4 regions of the Marinicellulosiphila megalodicopiae genome follow, and region 1 is predicted to be linked to each of the others. Evidence: predicted binding sites of a transcription regulator. Region 1 holds the regulator's gene; each other region holds the start of a gene.
The links. The regulator PhoB, encoded in region 1, activates phosphate uptake and scavenging genes when phosphate is short. The targets are predictions, from matches to a motif close to TGTCATANNNNTGTCANA.

Region 1 (7,817 bases):
ATTTTTAAAAGCACCAGCTGAGTCTCATGATGCTATTTTTAACACAATTCATACAGCCAAAAAACAAGTGGGATCATTAAAAGATTTCGCAAATATATATGCAAATTACGGTGTGGATTCCGATAAATTCATGGCGATGGCTGAATCTTTTGCGGTTCAATCGCGCACTGCATTTGCTGAATCTGTATCACGCGACGGTGAAGTAGAAGGGACACCTAATATCATCGTAAATGGTAAATATTTGATTACAGGTGAAATGGCCGGCACAAACCAAGAAATGCTTAATATCGCACTATATCTTGTTGAAAAAGATGCAAAATAAGAATTAACATTTGATTATAAAAACTCATCATTTATGATGGGTTTTTTTTTGGATAATTATTATGAATATTTATATTAAAACTGTATTTTTTGCCATAGTTACTTTTATGACTATTTCTTCATGTTCAGATAAATCTAATGACGTAGCGGCTGATAGCCCTTTACTATTTGTTGAAGGCACGCATTGGTCTGTATTAAATGAGCCCTTGGAATACAAATTAAAAAAAGGCGAAATTGGCGTAATTTGGGAGGTGTTTTCTTATAGCTGCTCTCATTGTAATGCGTTTGAACCTTTTATAAAGCAATGGCGTAAATCCGCCCCTGAAGAAATTGCATTTGAGCCAGTGCCAGTAATGTGGAATGCAAAATTCAATACTCAAGCAACGGCGTTTTATACCGCACAATTATTGAATGTACCTGAGCAAGCACATGGCAAATTGTTTGATGCCATTCATATAACACGTGCAAAAATAGGATCACTTGAAGATTTTGCCCAGTTTTATTCTAACTTTGGTATTAGTGAAGATCGTTTTATTTCAACAAGTAAATCATTTGCGGTTAAATCGATGGTAGACAATGCACAAAAAATTTCGACTCAAGTTGATGCCACCCCAACATTAATTGTGAATGGTAAATACTTAATCACCACTAAAATGGTTCCTAATCGCCAAACTATTCTAGAAGTGGCTCAATACCTAGTTGAGCGCGATGCAGCAAATAAATGAATCAAACTGGCCTAAAAAATTAACGCATTTTGAAGGTAATTTTAAGTCTATTGCTCAATCACATACCAAGCCCAATGCAATATTGCGTGCTTGGTTGCTCAATCAATCCAGCCTAACTACAAAACTTCAGAATCACTTTGGTGATTTTCAAGTTGAAGTGGTCAGTGAATGTTGGATTAACAACAGCCAAGCCAAGCAATTTTTTAGACAGGCATTGAAAAATAAACAATTCAAGATTGATCGTTTGTGGTGTCGAAAAGTCAATTTGAAATGTAATGGAAACATAGTGGTAAGAGCGCATACCCTCGTGCCATTGCAAACATTTCATAATCAAACACGTCGAATTGGAAAATTACAAAATAAATCCTTGGGTCACTTTCTTTTTACTCACAAGCATATTCAAAGACAACCAATTACGATATTAAATGTTGAAAAATCGCATTGGGCAAGGCAGTCTATTTTTAACATTTATGGTTACCCGTTATTAGTAACAGAATTTTTTGAACCTGATTTTTTAAATAAAAACCAAAAATAAAAAGATTAAATAAAATGATGACATCCACTACTTTTTTCGCTCTTGTACGGTTAACTCGCTTAAATAAACCCATTGGAATTTTACTTTTACTTTGGCCAACGCTATGGGCGTTATGGATAGCCGCTGATGGTTTACCGCCATTATCAACGTTATTTATATTTGTATCGGGCGTTGTGATAATGCGAAGCGCAGGTTGCATCATTAATGATTTTGCGGATCGTAAAATAGATGGAAAAGTGGGTCGAACCAAACTGCGCCCTTTAGTAACTGGAGAAATTTCTAGTAAAGTTGCGCTGCAAACATTTTGTATTATGATTCTTGTCGCTTTTTTATTGGTGTTGTTTACTAATCCATTTACCATAGGTATGAGTGTTGTAGCGGTAGGATTAGCTTCACTTTATCCCTTTATGAAACGTTATACGTTTTATCCACAGGTTGTATTGGGTGCTGCATTTTCTTGGGCAATTGTGATGTCTTTTACAGCTTTGGAACAATCACTTGATAGTAAGGTTTGGCTTTTATACACAGCAAATCTATTATGGACGGTAGCTTATGACACTCAATATGCCATGGTCGATCGAGATGATGATTTAAAAGCAGGGGTTAAATCCACTGCGATTCTTTTTGGAGATATGGATAACGTTGCCATTATTGGGTTGCAAGTTTTGTCAATTATTACGTTTTTATTACTCGGCGGTCACATAGAGGCAGGTTGGTTTTATTATTTGGGTGTGTTGGCTATGGCTGGATGTTTTATTTATCAAGCATGGTTAACCAAAGACAGAATAAAACAGCAGTGTTTTAATGCATTTTTGCATAATTTTTGGGCTGGGATGTGTATATTTATCGGTATCTTTATCGATAAACTGACATGATACTGTCATTAAAATTACTTCGTACTGTCACAAAACTGTAATATAAACAGGTTCTAATACGCCACTTTAAACCATCAGATATCGAGTAAATAACATGTCTCAACGCTCAATCTTAATTGTGGATGATGAAGTCGCTATTCGTGAGATGATTGCTTCAGCATTAGAAATGGCAGGATATAACACGTTAGAAGCAGGGGATGCATCAACAGCGCATGGACTTATTATTGATAAACAACCTGATTTAATATTATTAGATTGGATGATGCCAAATATCTCAGGCATTGAATTGGCGCGTCGATTAAAACGAGATGATTTAACAAAAAATATTCCAATTATTATGCTGACAGCAAAAGCCGATGAAGATAATAAAATTTTAGGTTTGGAAGCAGGAGCTGACGATTATATTACCAAGCCTTTTTCACCGCGAGAATTGGTTGCACGATTAAAAGCGGTATTACGTCGAACCATTGATGAAGATGAGTCCACGCCTATTGAATTTCATGGTTTAATATTGGATCCACATTCTCACCGTGTCAGTGTACAAGAACACGAATTAGAAATGGGCCCCACAGAATTTAGATTACTGCACTTTTTTATGAGCCACTGTGAGCGTGCTTATTCACGTTCACAATTATTAGATCAAGTTTGGGGTGGTAATGTTTATGTGGATGAGCGCACTGTTGATGTTCATATAAGGCGCTTGCGAAAAGCTATTGGTGAGCCGCATCAAAATATGATTCAAACTGTTCGTGGAACGGGCTATCGTTTCTCCTCTAAAATCGCTATTTAACGGCGGCTTTTGTCTGTTAAAATCGCACTTTTTAAGCTGTATTGAGTATGATTCACAATGTTAAAGGCCGACTGGCTTCTAGAACTGTTTTACTAATAATTGCATCTTGGGTATTCGGCTGGTTTTTCGATGCCCCTTATTTATGTCTATTTTTGACTCTTATCTCTTTGCTTACTTATCATGTATATCATTTATTAGAATTAGTAAAATGGTTGGCAAGTGGCAGTAAAACGTTGCCACCAGATAGTTTTGGCACCTGGGGGCAAATTTATGATCACCTACAAGTTAAACAATTAGCCCATTCTAAAGATATTGGTCGATACAAACGCATATTAAAACGAGTACAAGGATCTACAGAAGCGTTAGCCGATGCGGTAGTTATTATTAATAAAGACAATCAATTATTGTGGTGGAATCCAGCTGCCCAAGCTTTATTAAACCTCAAGCGTAAAGTGGACAGTGGTCAATTAATTACCAATTTAATTCGTGAGCCTAGATTTCATCTATTTTTAAATGATCAACAGCCAGGCAGTGCATTGTTAATTCAAACTGTGCATAACCCACCTAAACATATCCAAATTACTAAAACAATATATGGTAATGACGAGCGATTATTGTTGTTACGTGACATTTCGAAAATGAAGCAATTAGAAAAAACTCGACGTGATTTTATTTCCAACGCGTCACATGAATTGCGCACTCCGCTTACCGTTTTAAAAGGGTATTTAGAAACCTTTGATGATTACAAAGAGGATTTGCCAATCACATTTCACAAACCCCTAGTTCAAATGCAAAATCAAACGAATCGCATGGAGAATTTAGTTCGAGATTTATTAGCCTTATCAAAATTAGAAGAACAAAATACAGAGTTAAGGCAGTCCCAAATTGATGTGTCAGATATCATGGTTGAGATCATACAAGATGCACGTGTTTTAAGTGGTGAAAAAAATCAAGAAATTACTTTTAAAGCAAATAGCGAACTGTGCATTCGTGGAGATCAATCTTTAATAACCAGTGCTATTTCGAATTTAGTTTTTAATGCCATTCGTTACAGTAATGAAAAAACAACAATCTTCATTACATGGAATGAAAATGGAACACTTGAAGTAAAAGATCAGGGCATTGGCATTCAATCTCGACACATTGATCGCTTAACTGAGCGTTTTTATAGAATTGATGAGTCAAGAAGTTCGGACAGTGGCGGCACTGGATTGGGGTTAGCGATAGTGAAACACATAATGTTAAATCACCAAGGGAAGTTAAAAATTCAATCAATATACGAAGAAGGCTCCACCTTTAGTTTAGAATTTCCAAAAGACCGATTAGTATCTAAGCTTGATGAATGATACGTTTTAACAACCAATCATTATGCTGTATTGTGATTGGTTTTGTGTGCAGCTAGGCAGTATTTTTTGAGCATGAGTGGTGACATTAATAGCAATTATTAGTGTTAACAGACTTAAGCTGATTACGGCTAAATTTCTGATTTTGTTCATATTACCTTCTTACGCTTGCTATATATTTAGTGAGCATCATCATTTTGTCTTCATCATCATCCACATAATTGAGTTTAACTAATAATTGATTACTTTGAGTTGTGCCAATTACCTGAACTAAATGCACGTAGGTGTTGATTCGAGCGACGTTTTCAATGCCTTCACCTATTTGAATGTCAATGACAACTTGTTCAAGTATTTGAGGTTTGATGGTGTCGGCATCTACTTCAAGTAGAACCTGTTGTAAATTAATGTCTCTAATGTTAACCGTTGCTTGAGTTGATGCTGTTCGAATGGTTGTAGTTGCAATGGGTTTTTTATCGACAATCACAGATGATTTTGGTTTGTTTTTTTCAACTAATTGATTGGATGCACTGTTGCTATTTAATAGGTTTGAGCTTTGATTGGTGGATGTGGATTGTTTAGGGGCAGCGCTAGCTAATAATGGATTCACCGCTTCTTCTAATAAGGCAGGGTCGCCAGACGTTTTTCGCCCAGCAGGTGGCTTGGCTTTAGCACCTAAAGCTTTAATGACTTTGGTTAATAGCTGCTCCGCTGAAAAAGGTTTGCCGATATAATCAGTTACTCCAGATTTTACAGCTTCAACTACGTTTTCTTTGTCCCCACGACTAGTAACCATAATAAAGGCTGTTTTAGGGCGGTTCTTTTCAATTTCAAATGGACGCAACCAGGTTAGCAGTTCAATACCACTTAGCTCCGGCATTTCCCAGTCACATAAAATTAAATCGTATTTGTTTTTTTGTAAAAGAATTTGGGCTTTTCGTCCGTTAATGGCTTCATCGACTTTTGCGTGAGGAATATGCTGGCGCAAGCTGCGTTTAACCAAGTCTCTAATAAAACTAGCGTCATCTACGATTAATATTGAAAGTTGAGCCATCAGGTGCCCCATAAAAAAGAATTCTTAATTAACTATAGACCAACAACAGGCTTGCAACTTTTTAGGAGTGAATAAATCAGTGGGCAACAGCGCGAGCCAATGTCCAAATACTGATGCGTTTTGCGCCTTTTTTACGCAACACTTTACTTAGCTCATTTACTGTTGCGCCAGTTGTTAAAATATCATCCACAATGGCCACATGTTCAGGCACCTGTGAGTGACATTGAAACGCGCCTTTTAATAGTTTGGCGCGTTGTTTTTTGCTGTGTTGAGCCAAAGTCGGTGTGGATTTTACTCGATTAATCCAATCAAAAATAGGTGTATGTAAGTGTTTACTAATGTGTTGGGCCAGTATTTGTGATTGGTTGAACCCTCGTTGATGGTGCCTAGATTCATGAGACGGCACATACACAATCGCATCGGGTTTAACGGTTATGCGTTGAATCAACGGCTCGCACAAAGTAGGTAACGCGTAAAAATCCCCAGAATATTTGATTTGTTTAACGAGATTTTTTACCTCGCCTTCATACAAAAAAGGCGCCAAAGCATCATCAAAATAAAACGCCTGACTCACGCAAATTTTGCATAATTCGCCCATTTCACTTGGGTGCGCACAGTGCGGGCAAGCGTAAATATTAAAATCCAGCGTTTCATAGCAATGTGTACAAATAGATTCTTTGCTTGGAATGTGACAAAGCTGGCAAGCTTGCTCAACAAATAGCCATTGGTAAACTTTATTTAAGGCAAAGTTTGACTCCTGCGGTGCACCAATTATCATACGGCTTCCTTAAAATTAGACCTGCGAGATCAAGATATGGCAACGCCTTTACGCTATGACTGGACAACAAAAGAAGTACTAGAGTTGTTCGACTTACCTTTTAACGATTTAATGTTTAAAGCGGCCCAAATCCATCGTGAAAATTTTGATCCTAATGAAGTTCAGGTTAGTACACTTTTGTCGATTAAAACCGGTTCTTGTCCAGAAGATTGTAAATATTGTCCACAATCTGCTCATTACGACACTGGCCTAGAAAAAGAAAAATTAATCGGCATTCGTAAAGTGATTCAACAAGCAAAAGCGGCTCGTGAATCGGGTGCTTCTCGTTTTTGTATGGGTGCTGCTTGGCGTTCACCAACACAACGTGACATGCCTCATGTCATCGAAATGGTAAAAGAAGTAAAAGCCATGGGTATGGAAACCTGTATGACGTTGGGTATGTTAGATGAAGACAAGGCGCAGCAGTTATCTGAAGCCGGTCTTGATTACTACAACCACAACTTAGACACCTCTCCAGAATATTACGACAAAATCATCACAACACGTAGCTACAGCGATCGTTTAGATACGCTAGGTAACGTGCGTAAAGCCGGCATGAAAGTATGCTCAGGCGGCATCGTGGGCATGGGCGAAAAAGTACAAGATCGCGCTAACTTGCTTATTCAATTAGCTCAAATGCAACCGCATCCTGAATCTGTGCCAATTAACATGTTGGTAAAAGTGGAAGGTACGCCTTTAGAGTTACAACAAGATTTAGACCCATTTGATTTTATTCGTACGATTGCTGTGGCGCGTATCACGATGCCAAGCACTTACGTACGTTTGTCAGCAGGTCGTGAAGACATGAACGAGCAAATGCAGGCAATGACCTTTTTAGCTGGCGCTAACTCTATTTTCTACGGCGAAAAATTATTAACCACTGATAATCCTGAAGCTAACGAAGACAAAGAATTATTCAGACGTTTAGGTATTCGCCCTGCTAACCCTGAAAAAATGGATCCAAAAGCATTAAAAACATGGGAACCTTCGCGTTGCCCTAAACGTAATAACGAACAGTTTTACGATGCAACCGATTCAGCAACCGATTCAACCCAAGAGTCAGAATCAAACACTCATGCCTAAAGCGTTTGATTTTGCGGGGAAACTAGCCCTTAAAAAGCAAAATAACCTCTACCGTTCACGTAAAACGCTTCAGTCTAAACAAAGCGTTTTACAAACGGTAAACGGTCAATCTGTACTGGCGTTTTGCTCAAATGATTATTTGGGCTTAGCCAGTCATCCTTCCTTAGAGCAAGCCTTTAGCAAATCTGCCAAGCAATATGGGTTTGGTTCGGGTGCGTCACATTTAGTAAATGGCCATCACCAATGTCATGACGAGTTAGAAAACCAACTGGCGCAG
Region 2 (7,817 bases), 930 kb from region 1:
AGTTTGTAATTGACCTACTGTCATTTCATTAAAAAAGTCGTAACCCATACTCAAATCGATATTTAATTTTTCAAAAATATCCGACGATTGTATATTTCCAATTAACCCATCTTGACCAAAACTGACACTCCAGGAATGCACATTTATTAGATTTGTAAATCGATTATAATTATTAACTTCAAATGCTTCGAATGGTTCATTTTTAACTTCTTTAATTGGATCAAAAACAAATTCAGTATGTTTGGCAAAGCCAAATTCTATAGGCGGTATTTCATTAGTTGTGATATCTGGAAATTTAAGTTCGACACTTGACAATTGTTGTCCAAAACTTTGGTAATCAGAAAAAACAAGTTGATTAGTTTGTTGATTATAATTTAAATAATATGCACCAAATTTACTTGTAATCAATTCGTACACTTGGTTGTTTATTAAAGAATAAGCAAGCACTTGATCAATACTTGACTGATCCGATGTAAACACTACCCAGTCGTCGATTAATATTGGCGAGCGTATATTTGATGCAGAATTTGTCATTATTTCAGTTAATGTGGTTAAATTTTTATCAACTTTATAAATGCCATTTTTGTCAGAGTTAGTTAATACAAATACTATTTCATTTTGAGTTTGTGACATATCCACAACCAATGAACCTTCTAATAATTCAAACTGATTTTTCTCATTGCCTTGTTTATCAAATTTCACTAATACGCTTTTTCGCGTTGCTGTAAAGCGGTGTGCAAGATAGCCATCTTCTAATTGGATCACTGATGTTAATTTATCATTTTGAGTAATTCGTTTAAACGACTTTGATGATTGTCCACAAAATATATCGCCAGACAATTCATAATTTTTTAATGAATGGGCAATCGTTTCTATCCAACAAAATTCACTTCCGTTATAAGTTATATTTTTGGATTTAGCATTACTCAAATAACCAGATGCAATAGACTTTGGCGCATCCATTACTATGGTTTTTTGATTGTTTTTGATTTCAACGATTCGCTCACCTTGTTGGATATCAATTTGCAACGCATAGATTGAATTGGATTGGGAATAAAAAGGATATAAAGATTGCCAATGATCTTTGGATTGCTCAACTAATGGCTCAATGGGTGTTATATTTAATGTATCAATATGGGTTTGCCATTTTTGCTTTAGAGTATCAAATGTTTCTTGATACAATTGATTCAGATCTTTTCCTGTAAGGATTTGAGTTTGGGCATCAAAGGTAAAGCCAGAAAATCTACCTGTATTTTTTAGGATTTTATCAAATGCCAATTCATCGTAATTTTCATTTATGTGCCCTGTTAAAAAATACCCAAGTACATATCGACTTAAATATGGCACGCGATCAAAATCGGTACCTAACATGCTTCTGTCGTAATTGTATAAACCATTTTCAATTAAATCTGTACGCCACCACAAATCAAAACTTGCTGTTCGACCTCGACCACCATGTGTATATTTGGTTTCAGCTTGAACCGCATCGCCTTCTAAAAACCAATAAGGTACTAATGCACCAACAAACAATGATGATCCATTTTCACCAAACAATGTATAGGCAAGATTCCCCAATGCATTATCATAAACTTGATTAAACTGAACGATGTGTCGACCTTCATGAACCGCTAAAATATCTAGCCATTCGCCATTAGCAAAATTTCCAGGACGGTTATACCAACGAGATACAGAAGGAGCATTTCCCACGTTTCCATTTGATTCATGAGCTAATGAATAAATAATGATATCAATTTTTCTTAATTTCTTATTTTCCAATGGCAAATCTTGAAGACTTAACATTGTATATGCTTCAAGGCGTTGTAATGTTCGTATTGCTTCTGATTCAACATTTTCTTGAAAAATCACTCGAAATTGATCCGACTCAATTTGCTTCCATGCATCGTATGCAATTGACATATAGGACTGACACATTAAAAGGGTAAAAATAAAAAATAGTCGTATAGTTTTCATAAATCGGCTCATAATTTGAAGGCTATTTTGATTGCAATGTATTTTTGAATTAAACACAGCCGGCAAGAAAAGGGAGTTAACTTTTATCCTTGGACATTTTATCCTTTCTTGGACATATTGATTCTTGCGACTGATTCTTGGATAGGCATCATACCGATTGATGAGTCACTAGCCAAATTTAAAATTTGATATATAAAAACTTACAGACATCCGTGTCTATTTTTTATAGTGTAAAACAGTGTTTACGCGACGTGAACTTCATTTTTAATATGATTGTCATGCAGTTGAGTTTGTTCAATGCAACTTAGTAAATGAAACTTTCCAGAAAAATCTTCCGTTAATGCGGTGCAGTTTTCAATCCAATCTCCTGTATTGGCGTACATAAAATCATCACTGATGTCTAAATCTGGATAATGAATGTGTCCACAAATCACACCATCGTAACCACGATGCTTAGCATTTTTAATACATTGTGATTTGTATTCTTCAATGGCTTTTTTTGCGCCACTTACATTTTCTTTAATTTGATACGACAAAGAAAAATAAGGTTTGCCCATCCATTTACGAATTCGATTTGTCCATCTATTCACAAGTAACAATGTTCGATACGCCACTTCGCCAATTATTTTTGTTAGCCACGAGTGTTGCACATAAGCATCCATTGCATCGCCATGCATAATCAATATCGTTTTTCCTTTTACAGTTTGATAATCGTGTTCATGCATGATTTTAATTGGTCCCATATTTTGTCCTGCAAACTTACGAACAGGATCATCATGATTACCAGGAACATAAATCACTTGTGTACCCTGTTCGGCTAATTGATAAAGTAACATTAATATTTCGTAATGTTCTTTAGGCCAAAACAATCGTTTTTTCATTGCCCATAAATCAATAATGTCGCCAACCAAATACAAGGTATCGCATTTCACGTTTTTCAAAAAACTGGCCAAATAATCAACGCGGCAATCCTTAAAGCCTAAATGCACATCTGAAATCCAAACTGTTCGAGCATGTATATGTTGAGTCATGTAAATCCCCTTTTACCAATAATGTTCTAAGTATTTTCTAGTACATTTATGACGGTTTTATGATTGTTTGATGACGGTTTAAAGTCACTTAAAAACCTTTGTACACTTAAAAACCTTTGTAAATAGGGGGGACAAAATAAAAATATTCTTGAAATTTGAATATAACGTTTTATTATTTAACAGCTCTAGATCAACTCTAATTCAACTCTAATTCAACTACATTTTACCGAGTTATCTCGGCGCACTGGATGTCCCAAGTTAGCTCTCCAACTTAGATTCAAGCTTAGTTATAAATCTTCAGCTTGAATTGCATGAATTTTAGATGCATTTTTTTTGCGATTTTCTGCAATCAGGGATAGTCCATATTCATCTAATTCGCTGAGCATTTGATTGTAAATGTCTGCACTGATGATATAAGCAATTGGATCGATTTTATTTAAAATCGCAATCGGTGAGCCATCTGCTTTAGCTAGTAATTCAATGGTTGTTTGTTTTAATTGTGAACGCTCTACTGCTACATCGGCTAATTCATTATTCATGATAACTCCTAATTACATAATTTATTTGATATCGGGATATCCAGTGGCAATGAGTAAGATTTTTTTGGATTTATATTTATTACGATTCTTTTTTATTAAATTGATAACTCAAAATCATCATAAATGATTGATTAGATTCACTCTGGCTACTTTTTGCAAGTAAGTCTGCTTCAAGTTTTTTGGCGCTATAAATTGCTAAGAATGTCCAATTTTTATTAATAGGTTTTAATGCAGTCACACTCCAGCCTGAAGACCAACCGTTTTCTTTTACGCCATATGCAAATTCGTTCATATTGTCGTTACTATAAGTAGCAGTGTATTTTGGCAGGACAAAAAACCAAGGCGTGGGTATAAACGAGCTTGCACCGATGCTGAGTTGAGAATAATCCTTTTTAAAGGACAAGCCTTGGCTGACTTCTAAAAAGGGCACAGCTACAACTAAGCGACGTTTAATTGAGGCATTGGCTAGAAATAATAATTTACTATTTTGCTTGGCATCTTCACCCAAAGTCCAATTGGTGGAAGCGCTTGTCTCAAAATCGTAAAATTTTTCGGGTGTGTAGCTTGCTGATTGTGCATTGGCTTTAAATCCACCTTTTTCGAAACCAGGCGAAGGCACCAATAACATTTTTTCAGTTGAGGCGTTATACAGATAAAAAGCAGATGCCGACCAAGTTGAAAGGGCAGTTGGTGCAAATTCATCTTCCTGTGACATGTCTGTTGTTTGCTTTGTTTTGTCGTTTAACTGCACTTCCAATATTGAATTATCCTGAGAAACTACAATCTGGCTCTGTACTGGAAGTGTCTCGACTTCAGTTAAGTCCTGTTGTTCGGCCAAAGAAGCAAAGGGTAAAACAGATAGACAAAATGTGGTGCATAAATATTTCATATTGAATTTCATAGTTAATAAGTGTGTATTGAAAGGTGTATACGGCGTTTTATTTGATTTAGATCAGTTTTGATGTATTTAGCAATATTCCCAGACCCATATCATCGCTGTTATCGGTCTGGGAAAATTTTGCATTTATTGACTATTATTTGTCCGCAAAACGGTCGGCATTCATCACTTTTGTCCAAGCTGTAACAAAGTCATTAACAAACTTTAGTTGTGAGTCATGACAAGCATACACTTCAGCGATGGCGCGAAGCTGAGAGTTTGAAGCAAATAATAAATCCACTCTTGTCGCGCTCCACTTTTTAGTGCCCGTTTTACGCTCTAACCCGTTAAATAATTCAGCTTCTTTATCAGCAGGCTCCCATTTATAGTCCATGCTAAGTAAGTTAACAAACACTTCATTACTTAATACACCTGGATTTTGGGTGAGTACACCATGTTGAGAATCAAAGTTGCAATTTAATGCTCGTAACCCACCCACTAACACGGTCATTTGCGGCGCACTTAATGTTAATAATTGTGCTTTGTCTATTAACATTTCTTCAACTGAAATAGTGTAAGATTTCTGACTGTAGTTTCTAAACCCATCCACAACAGGCTCTAGAACAGCAAACGATTCAATATCCGTCTGCTCTTGTAATGCATCCACACGACCTACTGTAAATGGCACATCTACATTAACCCCGGCCTTTTTAGCCGCCGCTTGAATCGCAACATTCCCTCCTAATACGATCAAATCCGCTATCGAAATGGATTGGTTAGTTGAGCTGTTTTGAGTAAATTCCTCAGCAATGCGTTGATACGTTTCAAGTACGCTTGCCAATTGTTTGGGTTTATTCACTTCCCAATCTTTCATTGGACTTAAGCGAATACGTGCACCATTTGCACCCCCACGGGCATCTGAGCCTCTAAATGTAGATGCAGATGACCATGCTGTATATATCAATGCTTCGTGGCTTACACCACTGTTTAATATTTGGTCTGAAAGGTTAGCAATGTCATTTTCATCGGCCAAAGCATAGGCCGCTTCTGGCAAAGGATCTTGCCAAATCAAATCGTCAGATGGGACTTCGGCTCCTAAATAACGAGCTTTTGGTCCCATATCTCGATGAGTTAATTTAAACCAAGCTTGAGCAAATGCTTGGGCGAACTCTTCGGGGTTTTGATGAAAATGCTCAGATATTTTTCGGTATTCTGGATCCATTTTCATAGCCATATCCGCTGTGGACATCATTAAGCCCAGCTTTTTATGACTGTCTTGCGCATCTGGCGCATGATCTTTATCGGCTAAATCAATTGCTCGCCATTGCTGTGCACCGGCTGGGCTTTTGTGTAGCTCCCAATCGTAGCCCAATAAAACATCAAAATAACTCATATCCCATTTAGTGGGTGTTGGCGTCCAGGCACCTTCTAAGCCACTTGTAATACTGTCGGAACCTTTGCCGCTTTTGTACGTATTTTTCCAGCCAAGTCCCGTTTCTTCTAATGGAGCACGCTCTGGCTCAGGACCTAAATTAGAGTCAGGTGCCGCACCATGTGTTTTGCCAAATGTGTGGCCACCTGCTGTTAATGCAACAGTTTCATAATCGTTCATCGCCATTCGAGCAAACGTTTCACGTATATCTTTTGCTGACGCTAATGGATCTGGCTTACCATCTGGGCCTTCTGGGTTGACGTAAATAAGCCCCATTTGTACCGCAGCAAGCGGCGTTTCTAGTTCTCGCTCACCACGATAACGCTCATTGTCGAGCCATTTTTTTTCAGCTCCCCAATAAATATCTTCCTCAGGCTCCCATATATCTACACGTCCACCACCAAATCCATAGGTTTTAAGCCCCATAGATTCTAATGCCACATTACCTGTCAAAATAAACAAATCGGCCCAGGATAATGCCTGCCCATATTTTTGTTTAATCGGCCAAATTAAGCGACGAGCTTTATCTAAATTGCCATTATCTGGCCAGCTATTAAGTGGCGCGAAACGCTGGTTGCCTGTGCTTGCTCCGCCACGCCCATCTCCATCTCGATAAGTACCAGCTGCATGCCAGGCCATTCGAATCATAAACGGTCCATAATGCCCAAAGTCAGCAGGCCACCAATCTTGAGAGTCCGTTAACATCATTTTTATATCTTGTTTAACTTGAGCTAAATCCAATGCATTAAATGCTTTAGCATAATCAAAGTCGACACCCATTGGATTCGACTTTGTGTCATTTTGATGCAGAATTTTAAGATTTAATTGATTTGGCCACCAATCTACATTCTTAGTACCTCGCCCCCCAACGGTTGTATTTCCACCATGCATAACTGGGCACTTGCCTTGCGATTCACTCATATTTGTCTCCAATGTGGTTAAATTCAAAATAGTTAAATTCAAAATAGTTAAATTCAATGTCGTTACATTTAACCTAGGGTCAGATCCAAACATGATTTTGATAAACAAGCATTGCATTTATCAAAAGTGGATCTGACCCCAAGCTTTCTTACTGATTGATATATAAATTGTTTAATAATTAATGTACTCGATCAGAATAGGGGTATTTACCACAAAGAAACAGCAAGTTATTTAGAAGTACTGATTCTATTTTTTAGAACAACAAATAAAGTACGATCTATTTTATATACAACTCATATATATCGTTTAATGTTTATCATGAATCAATTAAGGCAACATAAATGCTCTTAGAAATAAAAAGAGAAAACCCTTTAGCCTGGGGTCGGATCCAAAAATAAACAGGGGTCGGATCCAAAAAAATTCAGCGAAACAATTAAACGAGTTAATTAAAAATGGATCCGACCCCTGGGTTACCTGGGTTAAAAAATGGATCCGACCCCTGGATTGCGCACCTTGGATTATTGGTTGGTTACAAAAAATGTTTTTTTCATTGAGTGTGAATGTAGATAATTTATTCACTTCGACATAAAATGCGGCCACATTTAAAAAACTTGGAATTATCATGAAATTCACTTTAGGAATATCAGCTATTTTATTTTCGCTCTTTGTTGTTGGGTGTGGTGAAAATATTAAACTTAACGGGATGGTTTCTGGATTATCATCCGGCGAATTTACCATTCAAATTGATGGCACAACGCAATTTGGCGAAGAGTCTGATCAGTTAACGCTTTCAGCAAATGCGCCATTTGTGTCAAACCTAATGTTTGTTGAAGATACGGACTATTTTGTTCAAATTACCTCTCAACCTGAAGGATTGACCTGTGTATTGGTAAACTCAACCGGATCCGTCTCTAGCGATGCTTCAATTGATATTACTTGTGATGATCCTAGTGAAGTGGTTGAAATTGAAGTGATTGAACTAAAAGGTATAGTTTTAAATTTAAAAGAAGATTTGCAAATCGTTAACACTAAAAATGGCGAAATAG
Region 3 (7,817 bases), 1.6 Mb from region 1:
AAACCAAATGCCACACCTTGATCACTTTTTGCTTGAATGATGTATCGTCCAAACTGATCAATATCAACAATAGATGTCGCGTTTTTATTTGCTGGTAACACATTAGGGGTGATTTGTTGCTTTGCGCTCAGTCCAATTGAGCAAACCATAAAACATAGACCGATCAAAAATTGGGGTAATTTCATTATTTTTCCTTTAAAGGGATGGCAATTGTTCTGGTATGATAAGCCTTCCTGTTTTAAGTTCCAAGTATGAAGTTTGAATATGAATAAATGTCTAGTTGTTGATGATTTACCCTTTAACACTCAAGTGTTAAAAGCCCAGCTCACCCATTTAGGTTTGCAGGTAACCACTTGTTTTAGCGGCAAATCAGCCATTCAAGCGTGTATAGACGATCAATTCGATTGCATATTTATGGACATCACCATGCCTGATATGTCAGGCACACAAGCAGCCGAACAAATTCTGCATGCCACCACACAATTACCGCCCCCAATCATTTTTGCCCTAAGCGGACACGACGCCCCTGCTGTGATTCCAGATTGTTTTAACCTTTGGCTTACTAAACCCATCAACAAAGACCAACTTGCTAATATTGTGCTAACCCAATCATTTGAGGATTAACCGTTAAAGTTGACCTTATACATTTCTAATCAAGCCGCTTTGTTTTACAATTCGCCCTTTATTTTAATGTGAGTCAAATTATGCGTCGTGAATTAGCCTTCGAATTTTCCCGAGTAACTGAAGCTGCTGCCCTTGCAGGATATAAATGGTTAGGCCGTGGTGATAAAAACATCGCAGACGGTGCTGCCGTTGAAGCCATGCGTGCCATGCTAAACAAAATGAACATTGCTGGTGAAATCGTAATTGGTGAAGGTGAAATTGATGACGCGCCAATGCTATACATTGGTGAACAAGTAGGTTGTGACAAAAACGGTGAGCCCGTTGATATTGCAGTTGATCCAATTGAAGGCACCCGCATGACCGCCATGGGTCAATCAAATGCCGTGGCTGTTTTAGCGGCAGGTGAAAAAGGCGCGTTTTTAAAAGCCCCTGATATGTACATGGAAAAAATCGTTGCAGGTCCTGGCAGCAAAGGCGCACTGAATTTAGATATGCCCATTACCGACAACATTCGCTTGGTCGCGGCACGTTTAAATAAAGACATAAAAGACATGACGATCATCACATTAGCCAAACCGCGTCATGATGCTGTAATTAAAGAAATTCATGCATTAGGCTGTAAAGTATTTTCCATTCCTGATGGCGATGTAGCCGCATCGATCATGGCATGTATTCCAACTAGCGAAGTAGACATGATGTACTGCATCGGTGGCGCACCCGAAGGCATTATTTCTGCTGCTGTGGTTCGTGCATTAGGCGGAGACATGCAAGGTCGATTAATGTTGCGCAGCGACGCAAAAGGCCAAAGCGAAGAAAACGATCGCATGTCTGCTGATGAATTAGCGCGTTGTAAGCAAATGGGTGCGGTTCCTGGTAAATTATTAAAACTAGAAGACATGGTTCGCTCAGACAATATTGTGTTTTCAGCAACCGGTGTCACCAAAGGCGATTTATTAGAAGGCGTCACACGCCACGGTGATGTCGCAACCACCGAAACGTTATTAATCCGTGGTAAATCTCGCACCATTCGTACGATCAAATCAACGCATTTTTTATCGCGCAAAGACGATGAAATTTTAAAAGTGGTTTTATAAAAACGATTCCAGCTCAAGATAACTTAATGCCACGAATACCGTGGCATTTTTTTATCTGTCGTATGTCAACAAACGCAATTTTGCTTTTTTAAGCCTTCACTTTTTTCAACTCAATCATTCAACTCAATCATTCATCTCAATCATTCAACTCAATCATTCAACTACACAATTTTAAAGTGCATGTACGCAGCGTTTGCGGTATGGTCAATGCTGGTTTTTCCTCTCACGCTACCTATAAAATATTAGTCACTATTCAGCACAAACCGAAACCATACAAATTGGGCGTGTGTAGAATATTGAAAAGCATTAATAGGATGGAGCACGACATGCAAAGCTTTAAAATCACCCATCGCACGTACTATAATTATCCGCAACCGGTCACCTTAGGTGAACAAATTTTATTATTACGACCGCGTGAAGATCACAGCCTGCGCATTCAATCCTTTGAATTAAACATAGAACCTAAAGCCACCGTTCGTTGGCATAAAGACGTACAAAATAATTCTGTCGGAATTGCAACGTTTCACACACAAACTCAACAACTACTAATAGAAAGCCAAAGCATCGTGCAGCAATATAATCAATCGCCATTAAATTTTTTAGTGTCGGATTACGCGCAGGGGTATCCATTTACCTATTTACCCCACGATTATTTTATGTTGGCGCCCTACCTGACTCTGCCCCCAATGGATGTCATTAACGTATTAAACAAATGGATTTCGCAGTTTTGGCAAGTGGGCCAATCAATCCAAACCTATCAATTATTAGAAAAAATGGCCGAATGCATTTTTAAAAATATGCACTACAACATTCGCGAAGAACCCGGTGTGCAAACTGCGAAATACACCATTAAAGAACAGTCTGGCTCCTGTCGAGATTTTGCCTATTTATTTATGCTAAGTGCACGCTGCTTAGGATTTGCCGCTCGTTTTGTCAGTGGCTACTTATACGCGCCATTAATGTCAGACCAAGTAGGCTCGACCCATGCGTGGAGCGAAGTGTACGTACCAGGAGCAGGCTGGATTGGCTTTGACCCCACTATTGGTAAAATTGTAGGCTCCGATCACATCGCTGTGGCTGTCGCTGATTTACCAGAATCGATTCCACCTATTGGTGGCTCATTTTCAGGAGCAAAAGAATCGACTATGTCCGTTGGGGTTTGGGTGAGTCAGGTTTGATTGGTTCAGTTGGATTGGTTCAGTTGGATTGGTTCAGTTGGATTGCTTTGTTAACGGATTTTGTATTTAGAATAAAAAAAGACCACTTTTATGTGGTCTTTTTGGCTTAGTTTTTTTGATTATGATCTTGTGCACTTCCATGATCGTTGATTATTGCATCGATTTTTCTCTCAGCGCGATGTTGCTTATTATGGTTGAAGCGACTGATGAAAAAGCACAACGATATGTTTCATTTCAGTTGTAAATACACCTACATCCGTATGTACAAAATAAACAACATCGCCTTCAACAAACGCCTCTCTAATATTACACATTTTTGAAACAAGGCTATTTGAATGGGGTGGATTTTTAATAAATTCTAAGCGTTTATTAAATTCGTCTTTTGAAGCATACTCCTCTTTTACCAACGTAAATCGATATTTTGCATCAGGTATTTCTTGGCTATTGTTTATCGACTTTATGTATCTGTATTCCTGTTTTTTTGGTGCAAATCCAATTAGGCAAGTGTTTTCTCTATATGTTTTATTTTCAGTGTCTTCGTATCCCCATACATCAATATCAATTTCACCTAATGTTTCAGCATAAGATAATGAGGTAAAAATTAACATTACTAATAGAAATAAACATTTCATAATTATTGAGTCTTAACGAGGCTGTTGAAAAACAATTATAAGGGAAATCCAAGTCTTAGTTTAGAAAGTTCATCATCTAAACAGCCATTTACATTTTAGTTTCCCCATTGAGTTTATAATTTTAAAATATGGTAAATTATATTCAATGGTTTGGGTTGTACCTATCTACTTACCTGTCTACTTAACTGTCTACTTAACTGTCTACTTAACTGTCTACTTAACTGTCTACTTAACTGTCTACTTAAGCTTCCACAAAATTGATTACGATGTCACTCATTTTTCGAAAATCAACAACGTTTTTTAATGGATATGTAACTGAATGCTCAAGTTTAGTATACGCTTTGATTCGAATTGGATTTAAGCCTACATACATCATGCAACTTAATATGGTTTTCATCGAACTGAACGAATCAAGGTCGCTTAAAAATAACTTTAGGCGACATCTTTCTTGAAAAATACGGGCTGAAAATTACGGACATCCTGCATTTTTACAACTCTAAAATCAAACACTACACGTTATATTTCACTCAACACTTTCAAACCTTTTTGCACACCAGGGCGCGACGATACTTTTTCAACCCACTTATTTACAAATTCAAAGGTCGGTAAATCAAGTTGATCTGAGCCATTGTAAAATTTATCTAAACAAATCACCCAAGGCACTATTGCCATATCTGCAATGCTGTACTCGTCCCCTGCTATGAATGCATTTTTTGATAATTGCGTGTCTAGTACAGCTAATAGACGCTTGGTTTCTTTGGTATAACGCTCAATACCATATGATTGATCACCTTTGTCTGTCGCGTATTTATAAAAATGACCAAACTGTCCAAACATTGGACCCACACCACCCATTTGGAAAAATAACCACTGCATGACTTTTGCACGTTTCACAGAATCTGTTGGTAAAAACTGTCCTGTTTTTTCAGCCAAATAAAGCAAAATGGCGCCTGATTCCATCATTGCAAATGGATTACCGTTATCACCTGTTAAATCCACCAGCGCAGGAATTTTTGAATTTGGGTTAATTTTAATAAACTCCTCAGTAAACTGATCGCCCTGCATTATATTGATCAAATGCGCATCGTATTCCACTCCCATTTCTTCTAGTGCGATGGATACTTTTTGGCCGTTTGGGGTAGCTAATGAATAAAGTTGGATATTGGCAGTCATGATTAAATCTCAGATTGTTTTTAGTGAATACATTAATAGTGGTTCAAAAAAATAACTCAATGGCGATTAATTAAAGAACATCAAGAAAGTGCCAAAAGTACTCTTGTCCTTCTAAACAGCATTGGTATTGCGCATTAAATACAATAATTTGACAAACCTATTTAATCAATTTGACAAAACTATGTAATCAATTCGACATAAATCTGCAATCTTTTTGAAATATTTCAGTATTGTCACAAAACTGTCATAAAACAAACCTATGATGTCGCCAACTTAAAGCAAAGGGCAAACAAAACGCCTTTGTGATTTTTTGAAATTTAATAAAACTCTAAAACCATTGAGGTTAATATGAAATTAAAATTAGCAAGCATCAGTATCATTTTAGCAGCAAGCGCAGTGTCTTCTGTAGCTGTAGCACGTGACAATATTTGGATTGTCGGTTCTTCAACTGTTTATCCATTTGCTACCGTTGTAGCTGAAAAATTTGGCAAAGAAACAACATTTAAGACACCTTCAATTGAATCAACAGGTTCAGGCGGCGGCTTAAAAATGTTCTGTGAAGGCGTGGGTGAAAACACACCAGACATCACAAACTCATCTCGTCGCATTAAATCTTCAGAAGTTGAATTGTGTGCTAAAAATGGCATCACTGAAATCATCGAAGTAAAAGTAGGCTACGACGGCATTGCATTAGCTAACACGAAAAAAGCCGTTCGTTTTGAATTAACTCGTAAAGATATCTTTTTAGCATTGGCAAAACAGGTTCCTACTGAAAAAGAAGGGGAATTAATCGAAAACCCATACATCACTTGGAACGAAGTGAATCCTTCACTTCCAAATCAAAAAATTGAAGTATTAGGCCCACCTCCTACTTCTGGCACACGTGATGCGTTTGTTGAATTAGCAATGGAAGGCGGCTGTAAAAAGATCGCTTGGATTGCAGAACTTAAGAAAACAGACAGTTCAAAATACAAAGCAATTTGTCACGGTATCCGTGAAGATGGCCACTTTATTGAAGCGGGTGAAAACGACAATTTGATCGTTAATAAACTAGAAGCTAACCCAAATGCTTTAGGTATTTTTGGTTTTTCTTTCTTAGATCAAAACGCTGAAAAAGTTCAAGGCTCTTTAATTGATGGCGCAGCCCCTACGTTTGATAGTATCGCTGATGGTGAGTATGTGGTATCTCGTCCTTTATACTTCTATGTTAAAAAAGCACATTTAAATGTGATCCCGGGTATCTCTGAGTATTTAGCGACATTCACTGACAAAAAAGCAATGGGTGAAGAAGGCTACTTAACTGACAAAGGTATGATCCCTTTACCAGCTAGCGAATTTAAGAAAGTTCAAAACGCTGTTAAAAACCGCACAAACTTAACACTATAAACTGTCATAATTACAGTTTAGAATACGCCACTTTTGCAGCTTTTAACTCGCTCAAAGGTGGCTTTTAAGTTCTAACCCTTACTCTGCATCATTTAGCGGAGTTTTTTTTGACTAGAGAAATTCGGTATGTCTTCAAGCACGTTAGTATTAGCGCTGATCATATTTTGTGCCCTTTATTATGTTTTTGGTCGCATGCGCGCCATTCAAATAGCAGGACCAATTGGTGGTATTCGCTTCTTACCTTCTTTACCTAATTATTATGGCTTTTTTGCTGTTATTTTATGCGCTGTTCCAGCAGTTATATTTATGCTGTTTTGGCTAATTTTTGTTGATATGTTTATTCAAAGCAAAGTGTTGATGCATTTTGGTAAAGAAGTCATGGTGAATGGTGAATTAGCCTTAGTAGCTTCAGACCAAAATTTTTGGCATTTATTAAGAACGGCCAACACAACTGATCAAAACTTAATCATTTCTAAAATTCAAGTGGCGGACATCATGACTACCCCGCCCGCTTATTTACTAGAAGCAAACGAATACTTCAAACAATTAACCGACAAAGCAATGAACATTAAAAGTTCTTTATTTATTACCATTGCCTTACTTTGTGGTGCAGTCGGTATTTTTGTCATTACACCAAAATTCAATAGTCGTAATCGTGTTGAAAAAGTAATCCTGACTTTTTTCTTCGTCAGTTCAATTTTAGCAATTTTAACCACGGTTGGTATTATTTACGCGGTATTACGTGAGTCTTATCATTTCTTTAAATTGGTTCCAATTACTGAATTTTTATTCAGTACAGAGTGGTCTCCTCAAACAGCATTACGTGCAGACCAGCAAGCAAGCTCCGGTGCATTTGGTGCTATTCCATTAATAACGGGAACCTTATTAATTTCGTTTTTAGCATTATTGATCTCGATTCCTTTTGGTTTGTTTTCTGCTATTTACTTATCAGAATACGCAAACTATAAAGTTCGCTCCATCGTTAAACCATTATTAGAAGTTTTAGCAGGTATTCCAACGGTTGTGTATGGCTTTTTTGCTGCATTAACTATGGCACCTTTTATTCGTGATACCGCTCAATCAATGGGGTTTACAAACGTATCCAGTGAAAGCGCTTTAGCAGCAGGTATTGTGATGGGCATTATGATCATTCCAATTATATGTTCATTAACAGATGATATTATTTCGGCCGTACCCCAAAGTTTACGAGATGGTTCATCAGGTTTAGGTGCAACTAAAAGCGAAACGATTCGTAAAGTGGTATTACCTGCTGCATTACCGGGGATTGTTTCTTCGATTATTTTGGCAGCATCGCGCGCCATAGGTGAAACAATGATTGTAGTTATGGCCGTGGGCACCGCTGCAAATTTAACTGCCAATCCTTTGGAGTCAGTGACAACGGTTACTGTGCAAATTGTTATGTTATTAACTGGTGACCAAGAGTTTGATTCAGCAAAAACTCTATCGGCATTTGCCTTAGCATTATTATTATTTACAGTGACATTAGGCATGAACTTTTTTGCCAATCACATTGTTAAAAAATATCGCGAACAATACGATTAATACGAAGTTTATAAGAGAATTAACATGAACGCACTAGAACGCATTGCAGCGAATAAAGACGAACTTTTACGCGCTGGTATGAACAAACGCATTTGGTCAGAACGTATTTTCCAAGCCATTGGTATTGGATCCATTATGTTGGGTTTGATATTTTTGGTGGTATTACT
Region 4 (7,817 bases), 300 kb from region 1:
ACATGATTGACTTTACCTTTTATTATCCTAATAAAAGTATAGCTGCTGTGATCATAGACAGCATAAAAATTCCCACATGCAAAAAAAATGGCCAATCTTTTACAAAATTGACCATTTCATAACTCAAATGATATTAAGACTAAAATTGCCCCAAATTAATCAAATGATGTTCACCACTATTATCATCCACCCCATCGTTGTCGTTATTGATCCAAACATTATTGTTGTTATCAATAGCTAATCCTTCAATTTTCTCAACAATTAAACCATTTGTTTTGGCAAGTTCTGATATTAAATCTTTGTATAGTGTTTTTGTAATTAGATCGCCATCTTTTACATCTGTTAAATCAATTTCATAAATACGCTTTATTGCTGCATCAAAACCTGATTGATTATCACGCTCTAAAATCAAAAATTTATTTTCACCTAACGCTGCAATATCTGACAATCCAACCCAACCACCTGCTTGTGATTCTGCGGCATCAAGTGGATACATGACAAACTTCCATGTTGCATTAGCAATATCATACAACCCAATTCTTGCATTCGTTTCACCTAACCAAGCACGCTGGAACGTTACGATTAACTGTCCATTTGATTGCGCCACTCCTTCAAAACCAAAACGCAGTTGCTTGTCGTTAATTGATTTTGGCAACAATACAACTTGCGTAATCACACCATGTGCATCGGTTTTAATTAACATGTTTAAAGATTTAATTGGACGCGCCTGTTCATTGATTGTCCCGTTTCCTTCAGATGCGATCCAAAAACCACCATCTTCAGATTGTACTAAACCTTCAGGATCGATGTTAATGGTCTTATCCGCATTAATTAATTCGCTCAAATCATCAGCTGTAAATACATTATCAATGTCTGCCATATCGTCAATTTCAACGGCAATTTTTGCTAATACATCATTGGTGTCTTTGATCATTACTTCACCAGTAATTACAGCAGGAATCGTTGCAGTATTGATTGTAAATATTTTATTTGATGCGAAAAAACTATCATTAATACTGTATAAAACATCTGAGTCTTGCGTGTCATGAGTTAATGCAGAAAGCGCAGCCCATGTAATCGGTGCTTTACCACTTTCAATTTTAGAATGTAAACTTGGATAAACAGCCTCTTGAACTGCATATTGATAAATATTCAAACCTGAGCGAAATTTATCACCACGTGAATCGGCTTCACTAGCCACAATTAATAAATTTCTCTCAGGTAATGCCAACACACCTTCAGGTGCAACAGCCGTTGGTAAAGCCTGTTTAAATTTAGGTGCACTTAGATCACTCATGTCATACACAAATGTTAAAGATGAACGCTCAGAATTTATAAACGAATAAGTCGTTGATCCAAAAACACCCACATCTGCATTTTCAGGCTCATTACCTTTTGCATCTGATCGCTTATCAGGGTAATGACCAAAGCTTGCAGTTAAATGCTCAAGCTCGTTTCCAGCTGCCCAAACTACATTTCCTGAAATATCAAAAATTGTAAAACCACGACTGCCACCATTTAAGTCACCTTCATCCGCCGTAATAAAATGCGTGTCATCAACCCAAGTAACACCATCTGGCTCACGTGGAATCTGCATAACCGAATCATTTAAAAAGATGTTATGTGGTTTTTCGTCAGTTACGTCAATTTGAGTTAAGTTAACAAACCCTGCAGAAAAATCATCAATAACTGTCTTAGTTGCTAAATCTACAATAACGATGTGGTTATTTTCTTGTAACGTAACAACCGCTTGGTTTTTGCTATTAATATCAACGTACTCTGGTTCAGGATCGGTTGGAAATAACATATCCATTCCTGTTAATAGAATATCTGATGCCACCCAAGAAGTAGGTTCGCCTGTTAATTCAATGACCACTAATTTGCCTGCTGGTAATTGTCCGGGAGCGCCGTCACCTAAATCTTCGTCACGTTCGTTTTCAATGGCTATTAATGCATATTTTCCGTCTTTACTGACGGCAATAGAATCTGGCTGTCCTGTTAAATCTATAGTATGTTCAATTTGTTGTGATTGAATATTTACTACATTTAACACACCTGACACATTGATATAATCAAGTGAGGTATTCACTGCGATCAATGCGTAATCGTTTAACACTGCCACACTGGTTGGCTCACCATTCATTGCTAATACACCTAATGATTGTGGATTATGCGCATCTGCAATATCTACAAAACCAATTTGATCCATTGGGCTGTCGGTATAAATTAATGTCATACCATCTGTTGATGCAGCCACAATTTCAGCAGAGGTTTCGCTGTCGTCATTACAATTAGCATCGATTTGCTCACAAACAAAATAACTCGATATACGATTAAAGTGGCTGATGGATTCTTCAACAGGTGATTCTTCTTTTTTATCATTACAAGATGACACTAATAACGGTAATAACACTGCATTTAATAATAAAAACTTATTCATAGTTATTCTCATGGGTTAAAAAATTTCGCAGTACAATACTTGCCAACTATGAAACATTTCTTACACATTTATTACACTTTTATGAACTTGAATTTTAATCCTTTTATATATAAAGACTTAGTTGAGCATTGTTCATAGAATCAACTATCAAACGCTGGTATCATTCTGCAAGGTTTGACTTTTTGTTTTTATTTCCCTTTATATTTTCTTTTTGATTATTACTTATGACTTCGCACTGTGACACAAACAACTTCAACGCAACTTTAGACACACCTAGAGACACACCTAAAGACATGCATATAGACGCCGTCATTACATGGGTAAATGGCAGCGATGAAAAGCATGCTGCCAAACTAAAGCAAACCTTGGCTGATTTGGGCAAAGCGATCCCTGTGTCACTTCAAGGGCCTAGACTAATTGATGTTGGTGAGGTGAAATGGTGCGTGGATTCAATTTTAATTAATGCCCCTTGGATACGTAATATTTTCATCATTGCTGATGATCAACGCCCTGAGTTTTTAGATTTGCCTGAATACGCACAATTAACACATAAAATTAAAGTGGTTGATCACAAAGAGATATTTTCAGGATTTGAACATGCACTGCCAAGTTTCAACTCTCGATCAATTCCTATGATGCTTTGGAAAATTCATGGTATTTCAGATCGGTTCATCTATTTTAATGACGATTTTTTAATCATTAAGCCTGTCACTGCCAAAGATTTTTTTATTAACGATAAAATAGTAATTAATGGGAAATGGGAGAATTTATACCCAACTAAAACTAAGTTGATTATTTTTTTAAATAAAAATCTTGGTATTTTTAAGAAAAAAATCAACAATGCAAGCCACATTAAATCCGTGTACTTAAGCAGTAAACCATTTGGGTTTAAACACCGCTTTGTTTCTCTGGATCATGCGCCCCACCCTTTTTTAACATCCTGTTATAAATTTTTATTTGAAAATCATCCAGAAAAAATGCATCACATGATCAACCATAAATTTCGCAGCAACAAACAATACTCACCTGAAGGATTAACGGTACATTATGCTTTAGAAAAAAATAAGGCCGTTTTTAATTCAAAAAAACAAAGTGAAATGATTAAAGCAAATCATATTTCATTTGAAGCTGTCCAATTAAAATTAAATGCGATTCAACAAAATCCTAACAGCGCATATTTGTGTATTCAAAATTTGGCAGATGCGGATATGAAAAAACAAAATTATATTAGAAATTGGATTGAAAACGATTTAAACATTAAATATAAAAAGTAGACTTTCGTTACCATCAATCATCACTAAGCATCACGATCAAGTCACGGGATAACGACGATGGTATTGTAAAGCAAGACTGTAGTTCAAGACTGTAGTTCAAGACTGTAGTTCAAGACTGTAGCTCAAGAATGTAGCTCAAGAATGTAGCTCAAGACTGTAAAAAATGGCGCAAAAAGAGACAGTAATCTTATTTCAATCACTCATCCTAGACGTATTTTTTCCCAAGATGCCATAGAATATCTAGCTTTTAGGCTAAAAAAAATACAACTTTCTTTGATCACTCCCACCAATAATTTTCCACTAAAGGTTTTTCTTTAAGCGATTGAAGACTTGTGATTTCACCCATTGATGGCGTAACCAAATTAATATTTTTTTGCTTTGATAGTTCGACTATTTTTTCAAATGGATCAGTCCAAGTGTGCACACTTAAATCAAATGTACCATTATGAATGGGCACCATAAATGTTGCTTTCACATCCAAATGCGCTTGAGCGGATTCCTCTGGCATCATGTGAACATCAGGCCATAATTTATTATAAGCGCCTGTTTCTATAAAGCTCACGTCAAATGGACCTAAACGTTCGCCAATTTCTTTAAATCCGCCAAAGTAACCAGAATCTCCAGTAAAATAAAAACTAGCTTGATCACTTTTTACCGACCAACTTGCCCATAGTGTTTTATTTGAATCGCCCAACCCTCTTCCTGAAAAATGCTGAGCGGGGGCTGCAGTGATAGATAAATTATTAACTGTCACGCTTTCCCACCAGTCTAGTTGAGTAACATTTTCTGGTTTTACTCCCCAAGTAATTAAATCCTCTCCAACACCTAACGGTGTATAAAAATGTTCAACCTTATTAATTAATTGTTGGATTGCCCATTGATCTAAATGGTCATAATGATTATGGGACAACAACACACCTTTAATAGGAGGTAATTGTTCAATCGTTAATGGCGGTTGATGAAAACGCTTTGGGCCTGCAAAACTAAAAGGCGAAGCTCGTTTTGAAAACACAGGGTCTGTTAACCAAAACTCACCATCCATTAAAATTAAAATTGTTGAGTGTCCTAATCTTGAAAAATACATATCCTGTTTAGATATTGACTGTTTTTGTAAAGCTATCAGTTGATCAGTTGTCATGGATTGAACTTGAATAGGGGTAGTTGGGCTTGCGGGTTTTTGTTTATCAAACAGATACATTTTTAAAACCGCCCAAAAATTAGTCACCATTTGGGTGGCATCGATATTCACAAATTGTTTACCATTAAATTGATCAGAGGCTTGTACTTTGTCTTTTATTGTTGATTCTTCTCGAAGCGGATCGGTTGATTTGAAAGTAAAATTGAACATGAAAGCACCTGTAGTGAAAAGCAATGCTATAAATACAATGCTTGTAAGAGGATAACGATAGCGTTTACGCATAACAGAACTCAGTTTAAAAAAGGCAGTGTATTAAGGGCAGTTAGAAGACGTAAGTGTCTTGAGTCATTTGATTAAGTTGACATCAACTCGTTTAACCATTGCTCAATTTGGTTTTGGGAATTTGGTCGAACCAAACTGCCTTTTATTTCACCATTATTAAGTAAAAATAAACTTGGCCAAAGCTTTACTTTGAACTGCCTGCCTAAGCGCTTACCTTTGCCATCAATGATCATCAGTCTTTGAATGTCAGGCAAGTCAGATAACGCTGATTGAATTAAGGGTTGAGCTTGCTGGCAAATTGGACACCAGTTTTCACCAAACTCTAATAATAACCATCCTTTTGATTGGGTTAACTCTTCTTTTGTCAGGGCTGCGTCGGTGTAATTTTGTCCTTTAAAAACGTCCACATTCTTCTCTCTTTTGGTTATTTAATTTCAGTATATCGGATTAATTCGTCATCATAGATGATTACAGGCAAATGATTATATTTTATAACGGGTAAACACTGGATTGACGCGATTAATTCAGCACTAAAATCAACCTGATTTATGCAATTTTTTAGCATATAATCCCTCACCTTTATTTTTACGATTTTTGGAGCAAAACCATGAGTAACGATTCATCATCTACTAATGCCTCTTGGGGTGGCCGTTTTACGGAAGCCACTGACGAGTTTGTTGCACAATTTACTGCATCGGTAGACTTTGATCGCCGCATGTATAAGCATGATATTCAAGGTTCTGTGGCACACGCTACGATGCTTGGCAAAGTAGGCGTATTAACTCAAAACGAAGTTGACCAAATTATTAAAGGTTTGGCTGAAGTTCAAGCTGATATTGAAGCGGGTAACTTTGAATGGTCTGTGGCACTTGAAGATGTCCACATGAACATTGAAGCGGCGTTAACTGCAAAAATCGGCATTGTGGGTAAAAAATTACACACGGGTCGTTCGCGTAATGACCAAGTGGCAACGGATATTCGTTTGTATCTGCGTGATGAAATTGATTTTATCTTAACTGAGATTTCACGTTTACAAAAAGGCTTAGCAGATCAAGCGCTGAAGTATAACGATGTGGTAATGCCTGGTTTTACTCATTTACAAACAGCACAACCCGTTAGCTTTGGTCATCATTTATTAGCATGGCTTGAAATGTTAAAACGTGATTACTCTCGTTTTGTTGACTGTCGTGCACGTATGAATCAATTACCACTTGGTGCTGCAGCGCTTGCGGGTACTACTTACCCAATTGATCGTGATTTAACGGCGTCATTATTAGGTTTTGATAAACCGACGGCTAACTCATTAGATTCTGTTTCGGATCGTGATTTTGCGATTGAATTCAGTGCTGCGAGTGCCATTATGATGATGCATATGTCTCGTATGTCTGAAGAGTTAGTGCTTTGGGCGTCTGCTCAGTTTGATTTCATTGATTTGCCTGACCGTTTTTGTACGGGCTCTTCAATCATGCCGCAAAAGAAAAACCCGGATGTACCTGAATTAGTACGTGGTAAGTCTGGTCGTGTATTTGGTCATTTAATGAGCTTGTTAACATTAATGAAGTCACAACCACTTGCTTACAACAAAGATAACCAAGAAGACAAAGAACCGATTTTTGATACGATTGATACAGTTCAAGGTTGTTTACGTGCGTTTGCTGATATGGTGCCACACATTACCCCTAAGCAAGACGTGATGCGTACTGCCGCGTTAAAAGGTTACTCAACGGCAACGGATTTAGCGGATTATTTAGTTAAAAAAGGCATTGCGTTTCGTGATGCTCACGAGATTGTGGGTGAGTCGGTTGCGTATGGCTTAAAAACTAAAAAAGACCTATCAGAAATGTCATTAGAAGAGTTACAACAGTTCTCTGATCAAATTACGGATGACGTTTTTGAGGTGTTAACCCTTGATGGTTCAATTGCAGCGCGTGATCATTTTGGTGGTACTGCACCTAATCAAGTTAAAAAGGCTGCTCAAACTGCTTTAGATAATCTGAAATAAGACGATTCTTTCTACAATAAGACGAAACATGTAGCATGGCTAAAAAATCCAGTGGCGCGAGCCGCCGTAAAATCAGCTCAAAAGAAAAACGATCTGCTTGGTTGTTTCATCATCGTCAAATGATGGTAGGCTCAATCAAACAGATTATGAACAAACCGTTATCAAGTGCACTTACTTGGTTGGTGATTGCCATTTCTTTGAGTTTGCCTTCGTTGTTGTTTGTGGCACTAGACAATATCACTGATCGCACCGCTGATTTACAAAAAGGCGGACGCATCACTTTGTTTTTACACAGCTATGTATCTGAAAATGAAGCGCTGGATATTGTTGAATCCCTTCAGGCTCGCGATGAGATTAAATCTGCTGAATTTCTTTCAAAAGAACTCGCATGGGAGCAAATGCAACAACAATTTGTTGGACAAAAAATATCACAACTTGTCAACCAGAACCCCCTGCCTTCTGCAATAGAAGTCATCCCAAAACAAGATGATTTAGAATCCATTGAACGACTTCAATTGGTGTTAGAAAACCTAGGGGTTGTAAGTGAGATTTTAGTCGACATGGCCTGGGTTGAGCGTTTAAATGCCTGGTTATTAGTGATTAAACAGACTGTTTGGGTGATTGCAACTTTATTAGCACTAACTGTTTTATTAGTGGTTGGTAATACCATCCGTTTAAATA

Region 2: a site for PhoB is predicted at 3,050-3,067, ahead of TYM08_RS00510 (UDP-2,3-diacylglucosamine diphosphatase). Genes of this name have one in related genera too.
Region 3: a site for PhoB is predicted at 4,933-4,950, ahead of TYM08_RS11350 (PstS family phosphate ABC transporter substrate-binding protein). Genes of this name have one in related genera too.
Region 4: a site for PhoB is predicted at 2,510-2,527, ahead of TYM08_RS03165 (esterase-like activity of phytase family protein). Genes of this name have one in related genera too.

The regions. Positions count from the first base shown of each region.
Region 1 is NZ_AP023087.1:1,056,785-1,064,601, forward strand. Features, by position in the region: gene TYM08_RS04475 (thiol:disulfide interchange protein DsbA/DsbL) at 1-322, shown strand, start outside; gene TYM08_RS04480 (thiol:disulfide interchange protein DsbA/DsbL) at 384-1,046, shown strand; gene TYM08_RS04485 (chorismate--pyruvate lyase family protein) at 1,030-1,581, shown strand; gene ubiA (4-hydroxybenzoate octaprenyltransferase) at 1,596-2,456, shown strand; gene phoB (phosphate regulon transcriptional regulator PhoB) at 2,551-3,246, shown strand; gene phoR (phosphate regulon sensor histidine kinase PhoR) at 3,294-4,592, shown strand; gene TYM08_RS04505 (hypothetical protein) at 4,599-4,742, opposite strand; gene TYM08_RS04510 (response regulator) at 4,744-5,640, opposite strand; gene TYM08_RS04515 (ComF family protein) at 5,717-6,418, opposite strand; gene bioB (biotin synthase BioB) at 6,455-7,540, shown strand; gene bioF (8-amino-7-oxononanoate synthase) at 7,482-7,817, shown strand, end outside.
Region 2 is NZ_AP023087.1:124,659-132,475, forward strand. Features, by position in the region: gene TYM08_RS00505 (hypothetical protein) at 1-1,971, opposite strand, end outside; gene TYM08_RS00510 (UDP-2,3-diacylglucosamine diphosphatase) at 2,214-3,002, opposite strand; gene TYM08_RS00515 (hypothetical protein) at 3,290-3,541, opposite strand; gene TYM08_RS00520 (hypothetical protein) at 3,621-4,430, opposite strand; gene katG (catalase/peroxidase HPI) at 4,576-6,771, opposite strand; gene TYM08_RS00530 (vWA domain-containing protein) at 7,394-7,817, shown strand, end outside.
Region 3 is NZ_AP023087.1:2,638,562-2,646,378, forward strand. Features, by position in the region: gene TYM08_RS11320 (hypothetical protein) at 1-185, opposite strand, end outside; gene TYM08_RS11325 (response regulator) at 265-624, shown strand; gene glpX (class II fructose-bisphosphatase) at 705-1,718, shown strand; gene TYM08_RS11335 (transglutaminase family protein) at 2,045-2,896, shown strand; gene TYM08_RS11340 (hypothetical protein) at 3,085-3,528, opposite strand; gene TYM08_RS11345 (glutathione S-transferase N-terminal domain-containing protein) at 4,045-4,701, opposite strand; gene TYM08_RS11350 (PstS family phosphate ABC transporter substrate-binding protein) at 5,050-6,087, shown strand; gene pstC (phosphate ABC transporter permease subunit PstC) at 6,214-7,650, shown strand; gene pstA (phosphate ABC transporter permease PstA) at 7,675-7,817, shown strand, end outside.
Region 4 is NZ_AP023087.1:753,537-761,353, reverse strand. Features, by position in the region: gene TYM08_RS03170 (hypothetical protein) at 1-4, opposite strand, end outside; gene TYM08_RS03165 (esterase-like activity of phytase family protein) at 140-2,440, opposite strand; gene TYM08_RS03160 (Stealth CR1 domain-containing protein) at 2,665-3,714, shown strand; gene TYM08_RS03155 (MBL fold metallo-hydrolase) at 3,992-5,062, opposite strand; gene TYM08_RS03150 (thioredoxin family protein) at 5,206-5,541, opposite strand; gene argH (argininosuccinate lyase) at 5,742-7,136, shown strand; gene ftsX (permease-like cell division protein FtsX) at 7,172-7,817, shown strand, end outside.